3 regions of the Variovorax sp. GrIS 2.14 genome follow, and region 3 is predicted to be linked to each of the others. Evidence: predicted binding sites of a transcription regulator. Region 3 holds the regulator's gene; each other region holds the start of a gene.
The links. The regulator FNR, encoded in region 3, switches genes on or off when oxygen is low (the NO sensors DNR and NnrR bind a similar motif). The targets are predictions, from matches to a motif close to TTGATNNNNATCAA.
Positions count from the first base shown of each region.

Region 1: the regulator FNR is predicted to act here: its motif matches at 1,170-1,183, upstream of RCH10_RS10905 (DUF2892 domain-containing protein).
Region 2: the regulator FNR is predicted to act here: its motif matches at 1,536-1,549, upstream of RCH10_RS15485 (oleate hydratase).

Region 1 is NZ_JBJXIA010000005.1:185,120-188,390, reverse strand. Features, by position in the region: gene rsmI (16S rRNA (cytidine(1402)-2'-O)-methyltransferase) at 1-251, shown strand, start outside; gene RCH10_RS10910 (glutathione S-transferase) at 248-976, opposite strand; gene RCH10_RS10905 (DUF2892 domain-containing protein) at 1,236-1,388, shown strand; gene RCH10_RS10900 (DUF599 domain-containing protein) at 1,428-2,108, opposite strand; gene RCH10_RS10895 (DUF6691 family protein) at 2,118-2,555, opposite strand; gene RCH10_RS10890 (YeeE/YedE family protein) at 2,567-3,001, opposite strand; gene RCH10_RS10885 (metalloregulator ArsR/SmtB family transcription factor) at 3,001-3,271, opposite strand, start outside.
Region 2 is NZ_JBJXIA010000008.1:255,703-258,973, forward strand. Features, by position in the region: gene RCH10_RS15485 (oleate hydratase) at 1-1,457, opposite strand, end outside; gene RCH10_RS15490 (winged helix-turn-helix domain-containing protein) at 1,609-2,361, shown strand; gene RCH10_RS15495 (PAS domain S-box protein) at 2,358-3,271, shown strand, end outside.
Region 3 is NZ_JBJXIA010000006.1:223,444-226,714, reverse strand. Features, by position in the region: gene ccoG (cytochrome c oxidase accessory protein CcoG) at 1-470, shown strand, start outside; gene RCH10_RS12670 (FixH family protein) at 489-791, shown strand; gene fnr (fumarate/nitrate reduction transcriptional regulator Fnr) at 796-1,509, opposite strand; gene RCH10_RS12660 (sulfite exporter TauE/SafE family protein) at 1,740-2,450, shown strand; gene RCH10_RS12655 (universal stress protein) at 2,496-3,271, shown strand, end outside.

The sequences.
Region 1 (3,271 bases), on a different contig from region 3:
CGCGCGGGGAATTCGCACTCGCTTTGCATCCGATGGCAATCGCTGTCGATGATGGCGCGGAAGGCGAACGTGTGCTGCGACTGCTGCTCGAAGAGCTGCCGGTGAAGACCGCCGTGCGCCTCGCCGCGGAGATCAGCGGCGCGCCGCGCAATGCGCTCTACGACACTGCGCTGCGCATCCGCAAGGACGGGAGCAGGCGTGATGGCGACCACCACACGAACAGCGATCTCGACGACGAGCCGAGCGATTAGCCGTCAAGTTCCGCGTAGTGCCTGAAGATGCCCTCTTCGTTGAAGGCGATGCGGCGCGGACTCTGCAGATAGGCGTGCACCCGCTCGCGGCGACTCACATTGCCGTGAAGCTTGGAAACGAGAGGCGTGTCGGCCAGAACGCGTGCAGTGGCTTTGGGAAACGCATAGCGCAGACCGGCGACCAACTGGAACAGCGACAGGTCCGCGTAGGTGAGCGCACTGCCAACCAAATGCAGATCGCCAGCCGGATTGCGTTGCAAGATCTGCTCGAACCATCCCAGGAACTTCGGCATGCGCTCTTCCCGAAAGGCCTTGGCACGCTCCAAGGCGGCAGCACGCTGGTCTTCGTAATAGGCATCGACCGAGATCGGATGGTGCGTGTCGTGCGCCTCGGCCACCGCGTCGGCGATGGTCAATTGCAACTGATGCGTCCACAGCCCATCGACCTCGCCCGCGCCCGCGAGGCCGAGCCGCGACCCGAGGTATAGAAGGATGGCGGCGGTTTGCCCGACCACAACTTCGCCATCGACAAGGAACGGCGGCGCGAACGATGCGCGCGGATTCTTCGGATCTTGCAGGCTGCGCCCCAGCGCCGCTTCACCACCACCCTTCGCAGGCGATTGACGCGCGACGTCGACGTACTCGGCGCCGGCAGCTTCGAGCGCCAGTCGCACGAATTCACCGCGGCCCTGAATGGTCGGCCAGTAATGCAATCGATAAGCCATAGGCAATCTTCTCAGAACTTGCCTGCATGCAGGCAGGCCGAAGGGACCGACGTTGTCAAAGGGGTGTGCAGTTCATCGGCGCAAGGCAACTTCCCGGCCAAAGAAAAACCCGCTCCCAAATAGATCGTGCGGGCTGAAACTTGGGCCTTGTCGGCCTCTGAAGTTCGACGCGGCCATCCGACAGCCTGGTTTATTGATCCACATCACATGCCAGTCCAGCTCGCTGCGCCATGGTGTTGATTGTGCAAAGGAACAATAAATGAAGCCTAACGTCGGCACCGCTGACCGCATCATGCGAATCGCAATTGGCCCGGGCTTGATCGCGGCAAGCGTACTCGGCACCATCGGCAAGGCTAATCATGGGCGGTGGCCCTTCGCTGACGCAGGCAGCCCATGCCATCGCCGGGTTTGAAGAGTTCTCGCAGGTACCGCCCAACTGAGCGGCTGTCGATCAGCTGGAACGGGTTCCCAAATACGCCGTGGAGTTGGGCGATCCGCTGGCGGCTACCTTGTCGAATCGGACCAGGACGAGGACTACAACGGTCGCCGCGACCGGCCCTGCGAAGGGGTGGAGCAGGCAAGCAAGGATCGGGGCTACCAATATAAGGTGACGCAGACCCCAGCTATACAACAAGCCGGCGCGACGCACGTAGGCGATGCCGGCCTGATTCCAGCGCTTGCGCAATGCGGACTCCACCGGCATGCCGCTGATGAAACCCACATGGTTGTAGTAGCGAACAGCCATTGCCGAGCACACCAGTGAGGCGAACAGCAACGCAAGCAACAGGAGCTCGAGCACCAGCTTCGGAGTCAGGCTCGGCAGCATCGCCGCTTCATCCAGACTCGCATGCAGTGAGGGTGCAGCAAGAGTGACAGTGCCGATCAATCCAAGCATCGCTGTCGATGCCGTCATGGTCGCCGACATCAGCGAGTTTCGCAGCGTCTGCACCGCGAGAATCTCCGAGCCAGGGTTCTGCGACACGGCAATGAACCAGTCTTCCCGCAGCGCCGCATGCGCGCTGCGTGCCATGCGCTCGGGGCGGCGTCGCTGCGCGACCATGAGCACCGTCTCGTACGCCATCAACACTGCGATGGTCACCAGAGTACTCAGCCAGGCGAGGACGGCGGACATCGCTTTGACTCAGGTGGGTCGAACGCCGGCAGGCTGCTTGCGACGCTCGAGCAGTTCGAAGGCGCCCATGCCCACGAGCATCGCCGCTACGAAGACAAGCGCCTTGACCTCGCCCATTCCCAGTGCGACCAGACCGGGCCCGGGGCAGAAACCGGCGACACCCCATCCGATACCGAATACGACGCTGCCGATCAGCAGACGACTGTCGATGTCCCGCGACGTGGGCAACTTCATCGGCGCACCGAGGAATGACACGGTGCGCTTCCTGGCCAGCGCGAACGCCAGCGCTCCGACGGCAATCGCGCCCGCCATCACAAAGGCCAGCGAAGGGTCCCAGGCGCCACCCAGGTCCAGGAAGCCCAGCACCTTGGCCGGATTAGCCATGCCAGACACGATGAGGCCAAGTCCGAAGACGAGGCCGGCCAGCAACGATGTAAAAACGGTCATTCAATGTCTCCTCAGTTGCCAAGCCAATGACGAATGATGAACACGGTCGCGAAGCCAGCGACCATGAAGGCCCCAGTGGCGACCATCGATCTCGGGGACAAACGCGCCAACCCGCACACGCCATGTCCACTGGTGCAACCCGACCCGTACCGAGTGCCCACACCCACCAGCAGGCCGGCGATCACCAAAGCACCAAAAGACGCATCGATTCGGGGTTGGGGAAGCGCCGCGAGCAACTCATAGACCCAGGGCGCACCCACGAGGCCCAGCACGAATGCGGCACGCCAGGCCAGGTCGCCCTTGTTCGGCTTGAACAGCCCGCCGATGACGCCACTGATACCGGCGATGCGGCCGTTCAGCAGCACGAACATCGCCGCGGCCAGACCTATGAGCATCCCACCGGCCAAGGCGGACCAGGGGGTGAATTCATTCCAGGCGATGGACATCATTGTTCCTTGGGACAGTAGAGCCGGTAGAGCACGGCCAGGATCTCGAGCAGGTTTGGATCGGCGACGCTGTAGAAAATGTTCTTGCCCTGACGGCGCGTGCTGACGACCCCCTCTGTGCGCAGAACACCGAGCTGCTGTGAAAGCGTTGGTTGACGGATCTCCAGATGTTCTTCGAGTTCACTGACGCACATCTCGCCTTGCGCAAGCTGGCACAGCAGCAGCATGCGCTCGACGTTGGCCAGCAGCTTGAGGGCGCTGACAGCCTCG
Region 2 (3,271 bases), on a different contig from region 3:
AGCACTGCGAAATTGCGGGTGCCACCGGGAACGACAGCGGGCCGATCCGTCGGCTCGCGACGCTCGAACTGACTCGTGATGTAAGGCAGCATCACCGGGATCACGGTGCTGGTGCGACGCACTTCTTCGAGGATGTCTTCGAAACCCAACTGGTGCATCAACTCGGTCAGGATTTCTTCACCGCTGCTCTCGGCCATCGACTTGTCGACGTAGTCGCCCTTCTTGTCGATGAAGAGCCCATAGCCCCATATCGTGTAGACGCCCTCGGGTTGACCCGCGAAGTGCGGTGCGTGCGGCACGACGATCGACATCAACCACGGCGAGTCCTTGAACGTCATGAGGCCGCCCGTGCCCGGCCCGTTGCCTGAGTACGCTTCGATGCGCTTCACCAGCAAGGGGCTTCGCAGCGTGACGGTGAAAGACTCCCACTTGCTCTCGTCGACGTTGCCGTTGAACGTCTCCGGTCGGCCCAGGGTCGGCACCTTGCGCGCGAGGTTTTCCCAAAGCGTCCAGCCGCCGTCGCGCTTGTCTCGCAACAGTGCCGGCGCGTGATCGTTGTCGCCGATGCGGGTGTCGGCGGTCATCGAACCGAGCGTGGCAAAGACCACATCGTCGGGCCCGACCTGATGCAAGAAGAACTCGTCGCCGCGATTGCAATGGATGGCAGTGACGCGCAAGCCGTCGGTGTTGCGCGCGACCTCGGTCATCTCTGCGAAGTCTTCGAAATCCATGTCCATGACCTTGGTTCCGAACTGGAACGTCACGCCTTGCCCCGCGAGCCAGTCCTGCATCGGTCGGACGATCGAGTCGTACTGATTCAAGGCTGTGCGACGAACGCCGGCCAGCGTGTGAATGCGCGGCAGCTCCTGCAGGAAGCGGAGCAAATAGCGTCGCATTTCGACGGCGCTGTGCCAGTTCTGGAAGGCGAAGGTTGTGCGCCACATCGCCCAGAAGTTGGAGTTGAAAAAGTGCTCGGTGAAGCAGTCTTCGATACGCTCGGCGCCGAGCATGCGCTCCGGCGTGGCGAGCAGGCGCAGCACATCGAGGCGGTCGCGCGCATCGAAGCCCAGATCGGCCGCATCGAGGATGCGGTGCTGCCGGTCGATGAGCCGCGCGTTGGCGTGCGATTGCAAAGCTTCGTTGAAGTCCCAGACCGCGTCTTTCAGCGACCCTGCGCCGTGACGGTCCGGCACCGAATCCAGCACATTCCACAAGCAGACATAAGCCTCCTCGGTCCACATGCGGCCGCCGCGGGTTACGTAACCTGCTTCGGCATCGCCTGAACCGTCCAGTGCGCCGCCTGCTACCTGCATCTCTTCGAAGATGAAGATGTCGGTGCCCTGAAATCCGCCATCGCGAATCAACAGCACGGCGGCCGACAACGACGCGATGCCGCCGCCAACGAGAAAGGCCCTGCGCCTGCGGTTCGGGGCCGACGTTGAGATGGACGTGTTCATGAAGTTTGAAAAGACGAGGGTCATAGGATGCGCAACATTGCGCAGCACCGATTGAAAGCGCCTGCAGCGCGGGAAGGCTTGATGCAGGTCAATCCGCGATCAATGTGTCCAACGCCGCACTCCATGACTTCTCTTGCATCTAACATGGTGCGTGCCCTCAACCTCCATCCACATCGCTGTTCTCGACGACGAAACCGAGATCACCCTGCTGCTGGCCAACTATCTGCAGGTCCACGGCTTTCGTGTCAGCCAGCGCCATTCGGGCCGAGCCCTGCTCGACCTGATGCGGCAAGACCCGGCGGCGGTCGTGTTGCTCGACCTCGGCTTGCCGGGTGAAGACGGCATCACCATCGCGCGGCAGGTGCGAGAGCGATGGCAGTGCGGACTGGTGATCGTGACTGGCCGCGGCGATGCTGTCGACAAGGTGGTCGGCCTGGAGATAGGCGCTGACGATTACGTGACCAAGCCCTTCGATCTGCGCGAACTGCTGGCGCGCATCCGGGCTGTGTTGCGCCGGATTGCAGCGCCCGCGGCGGCGCCTGTAGTGGCGGTCGTCGACGCGGCGTCCGCGCCCGATGCGCCACCCACGATGCTTCGCTTCTCCGGCTGGACGCTCGACATCGCAGCGCGCCGCCTCCGCGCGGCGCAGGGCGATGAAGTGCCGCTCACCACTGGCGAGTTCGATCTGCTGCGCGTCATGGCCGAAAACACCGGCCGCGTGCTGTCGCGCGACTTCCTGCTGGAGCGAACACGAGGCCGCGATGGTGGCCCGTTCGATCGAACCATCGACGTGCAGATCGGCCGGCTGCGCCGCAAACTCGGCGACGACCCGAACCAGCCACGCATCGTCAAGTCGGTGCGCGGCGCCGGCTATCTTTTCGTGCCCGCCGTCGTGTCGGCATGAATACACCGCGCAAGCCGGTCGTTCCCGGCTTCGACGACGGCACCGTGTTCCGCACGCTGTTCGCCGCCTATCCCGATGCGCTGCTGGTGGTCGACCAGCGCGGCGTGATCGTGCTGGCCAACCCGACCGCCCTCGAACTGCTCGGCTACACCGCAGATGAACTGGTGGGCATGTCGGTCGACACGCTGGTGCCCGACGCGACTCGCCCGCGCCATGCCGCTTACCGCGAGGGCTATGCCACGCACCCACGCAAGCGCCCGATGGGAACGCAGATGGACCTGGTCGCCAAACGGCGCGACGGCAGCGAGGTGATGGTCGAAATTGCGCTCAGCCCGCTCAACGATCACGGGCTGCCGCTGGTCGTGGCCGCCATCCGCAGCGTCGCTTCTTATCCGCGCGTCCAGCATGCGCTGCAGCGTGCGCGCTATGCCGAGCATCTGGCGCAGTTCAGCAGGCACGCTGTCGACGTGGCGGATCTGCATCTTCTGCTGGACCAGGTGCCCGTCATAGCTGCAGAGGCGCTTCAGGTCGAAACGGCGAAGGTGCTGCTGCTCGAACCCAATGGAGCCGAATTCCGCATTGCCGCTGGCGTCGGGCTGCTGCCTGAAGAAGCGATCGGCGATCGCATCGCCAACGAAGCCCAATCACCCTCCGGCCATGTGATGTCGAGCGGCCAGTCGGTGCTCATGGGCGACTACGCAGCAGAGTCGCGCTTCACTATTCCATCGCACTACCTGGCTGCCGGCTTCGTCTGCGAGATCACGGTGCCGCTGGCAGACCGAGGTCGCACCATTGGTGTGCTGTCCGTGCGCTCGCGCACCGCAAGGCGCTTCGGCGATGAAGAGGTGCGCTTTCTCGAATCGCTGTCGAGCTTGCTGGCCACCGTGTTGCAACGTACGCAGATCGAGGA
Region 3 (3,271 bases):
CCACGCAAAACGGGCTGGCCGGTGGCTGGAGCGCGGTGCAGGTGCTGCGGCGTGTTTTTCGCCCGCGCGTGCTGATCTATGGCGCCGTGCTGTTGGCCTTGTGCGTTGGCTTGCTCGCGAGCCTGGTGGTGCGCGTGCCGCTCAAGGTCGACGTGGTGCGCGACCGTACCTCGCTTGCACGTATCGCCGATGGCGGCAAGCTCGAGAACGTCTATCGGCTGCAGATCATGAACGCGACCGAGCGCTCGCAGCGTTACCGCATCGATGCCAGCGGACTGAAGGGTCTTGCCGTGGCGACGCCCAGCCAGGCGGTCGATGTCGGGCCGGCCGAGTCGCGCTGGGTGGCGGTGCGGCTGCAAGTGCCTGCAGAAGATGCACCACCCGGATCGCACACCGTTTTCTTCAACGTGCGGTCCGCCGACGGTGCCTCGCAGGTCTCTGAAAAGGCCGTGTTCCTCATTCCCCGATAACCGACTGGAGACTTGAAAATGAGCGCGCTTCCCCCTGCTTCCAAAGGTTCCGGACCGTGGTGGAAATTCCCGCTGGTCTGGCTCGTGCTGGGCCTGCCCGCCGTGGTGGTGGTCGGCAGCCTGACGTCGGCCTGGATCGCGATCAGCACGGCAGACCCGGTGGTCGAAGAAAACTACTACCAGAAGGGCCTGGAGATCAATCGGACGCTGGCGGGCAAGTCGGCTGGGCCGGTGGCCGACAAGGCGCTGGTGCCGGCCGAAAAGGGCCGCAACCACACCACGACGCCGGTGCAGGATATGCCGTCGCCGCCGCCGCGCTAGCGCCTCACACCGTCGGGTTGATCATCCTGCGCAAAGCATCGGCGTCGAGGATCCGAACATGCCGCATGTCGACTTCGACGATGCGGTCGTCCACGAACTTGGACAAGGTGCGGCTCACCGTCTCCAGCTTGAGCCCGAGGTAACTGCCGATTTCTTCGCGCGTCATGCGCAGCATCAGCTCGGACTTCGAGAAGCCGCGCGCATGCAGGCGTTCCACGAGGTTGAGCAGAAAAGCGGCCAACCGCTCGTCGGCACGCATGCTGCCCAGCAGCAGCATCACGCCGTGCTCGCGCACGATCTCGCGGCTCATGATCTGGTGCACATGGCGCTGCAGTGAAGTGACCTCGCGCGACAGCTCCTCGATGCGGTCGAACGGCATCACGCAGACCTCGGCGTCTTCGAGTGCCACCGCGTCGCAGGTGTGATGGTCGTTCACGATGCCATCGAGTCCGATGATCTCGCCGGCCATCTGGAAGCCCGTGACCTGATCGCGACCGTCTTCCGATGCCACCCGTGTCTTGAACACGCCAGTCCGAATCGCATAGAGCGAGGTGAACCGCTCGCCATTGCGAAAGAGGGTTTCGCGGCGCTTCACCTTGCGACGCGTCGCCACCAGGTCGTCGATGCGCGCAAGCTCTTCCGGGTTGAGGCCGACCGGCATGCACAGTTCGCGCAGGTTGCAGTTGGAGCATGCGACTTTGATGGTTTGAGGTGTCATGGCGGCTGTCTCTTTGCGGCTGTCTCTTTGCGGCAGGTGGTGCGGTGAAATGTGCAGCGTGGCAAAGCAAGCGAAAGCGCCGCGCTGCTGCGCTCGATTCTCCGTTCGGCTTTTGTGTCCGCGTTGATGCAGATCAAGTGGCGTTCGAATGATCGAACGCAAAGTCGCAGCACCATGAACCGCTGTCGCCGACCATCGCTGCTCACGCTCTTTCGGCAGCGCTATTGATCATGCAAACCGCACTGGCCGCATCCGCGCTGTTGATGGGACTGGCGGGTGGTCCGCATTGCGTGGCCATGTGCGGTGCGGCGTGCGCGGGTGTCGTGCGTGGGGTGGGAGTTCGACCCGGCCATGGCGTCATCGCGATCACGCCCGCTGCTTTGCCGATGGCGCCGTTGCTGCTCCAAGCTGGCCGGATGGCGGGCTATGCGGCAGCAGGCGCACTGGCCGCTGCCACCGTGCAAAGCCTGACATGGGCCAGCGTGAATGTCTCCGCGCTTCGCGGCCTTTGGATGCTGTTCCACGTGGTCGTGATGGCCTGGGGCGCGGTGCTGGCCGTGACCGGGCGTCAGCCGCTGTGGTCGCAACGGGTCGGCCGTCTCCTCGCAGAGCGATTGCGCGCCTTGACGGGCTCTGCCGCCAGCGTGTTCGCGACCGGTCTTGCATGGGTCGCCATGCCGTGCGGCCTGCTGTATTCCGCGCTCATGCTGGCGAGCCTGGCCAACGGTCCGCTGCAGGGCGCTTTCATCATGGTGCTGTTCGCGGCCGGCAGCGGTGCGTCGTTGCTCGTCGCGCCCTGGCTGTGGCACCGCTTTGCCATCGGCTTGGGCGCATGGCGCCAGCAATGGGGAACCCGGCTCGCCGGCGTCGCTTTGCTGGTCATCTCCGTGCAGGCGGTCTGGATCGATCTTGCCCACCAGATCGATGTGTGGTGCCGCTGAAATACGTGGTGTCTCTTTCGTACCTCGACAACTCAGGAATTTGCAATGACAACCCCTAAATCGATTCTGGTTCACCTCGACAGTTCAGCCCGCACCGCCACGCGCGTCGAGCTTGCCCGCCAGCTGGCAGAGACCTTCGGCGCCCAGGTCACCGGCATGCCGTGCACGCTCTCTGCGCTGGTGCGCTACCCCTCCGCCCTCGAAGGTGCGGCCGAAGCCATGGCAATCATGCTGGCGCTCGACAAGCAGTCGCGCGACAAGGCGTACGCCACCTTCATGGCTGCCGGTGGCGACTCGCCGCACATGCATTGGGCCGAGCCGATGAGCGATGCGCCCTGGGGCTTCGGCCGCCGCGCGCTCTATGCCGACCTTTTGATACTCGGTCAGCGCGATGGCGACAACGCTTACGACGGCGAGCTGCCTGCCGAGTTCGTGTCCACCGTGCTGGTCGAAAGCGGCCGGCCCGCGCTGGTGTTGCCTTACATCACGACAGGGCCGGTCGGCCCGGTCGGGCGCAAGGTGCTGGTGGCATGGAAAGAGACTCGCGAAGCTGCCCGTGCGGTGTCTGCCGCGCTGCCCTGGCTGCAAGGCGCGGCGCGCGTGCATGCGGTCTGCTACGGCGACGAGGCAGAGTCGCAACTGCGCTCGCTGCAGGACTATCTGAATTCGCATGGCGTGACCGCGACGATGCAGGCTGGCGTGCAAGGTGAAGGCGACGCCGGTGCGCAGCTGTTGTCGCTGGCCGCGGATGTCGGTGCCGATCTGCTGGTGATGGGCTGCTACGGACACAGCCGCGCACGCGAGTGGGTGCTCGGTGGCGT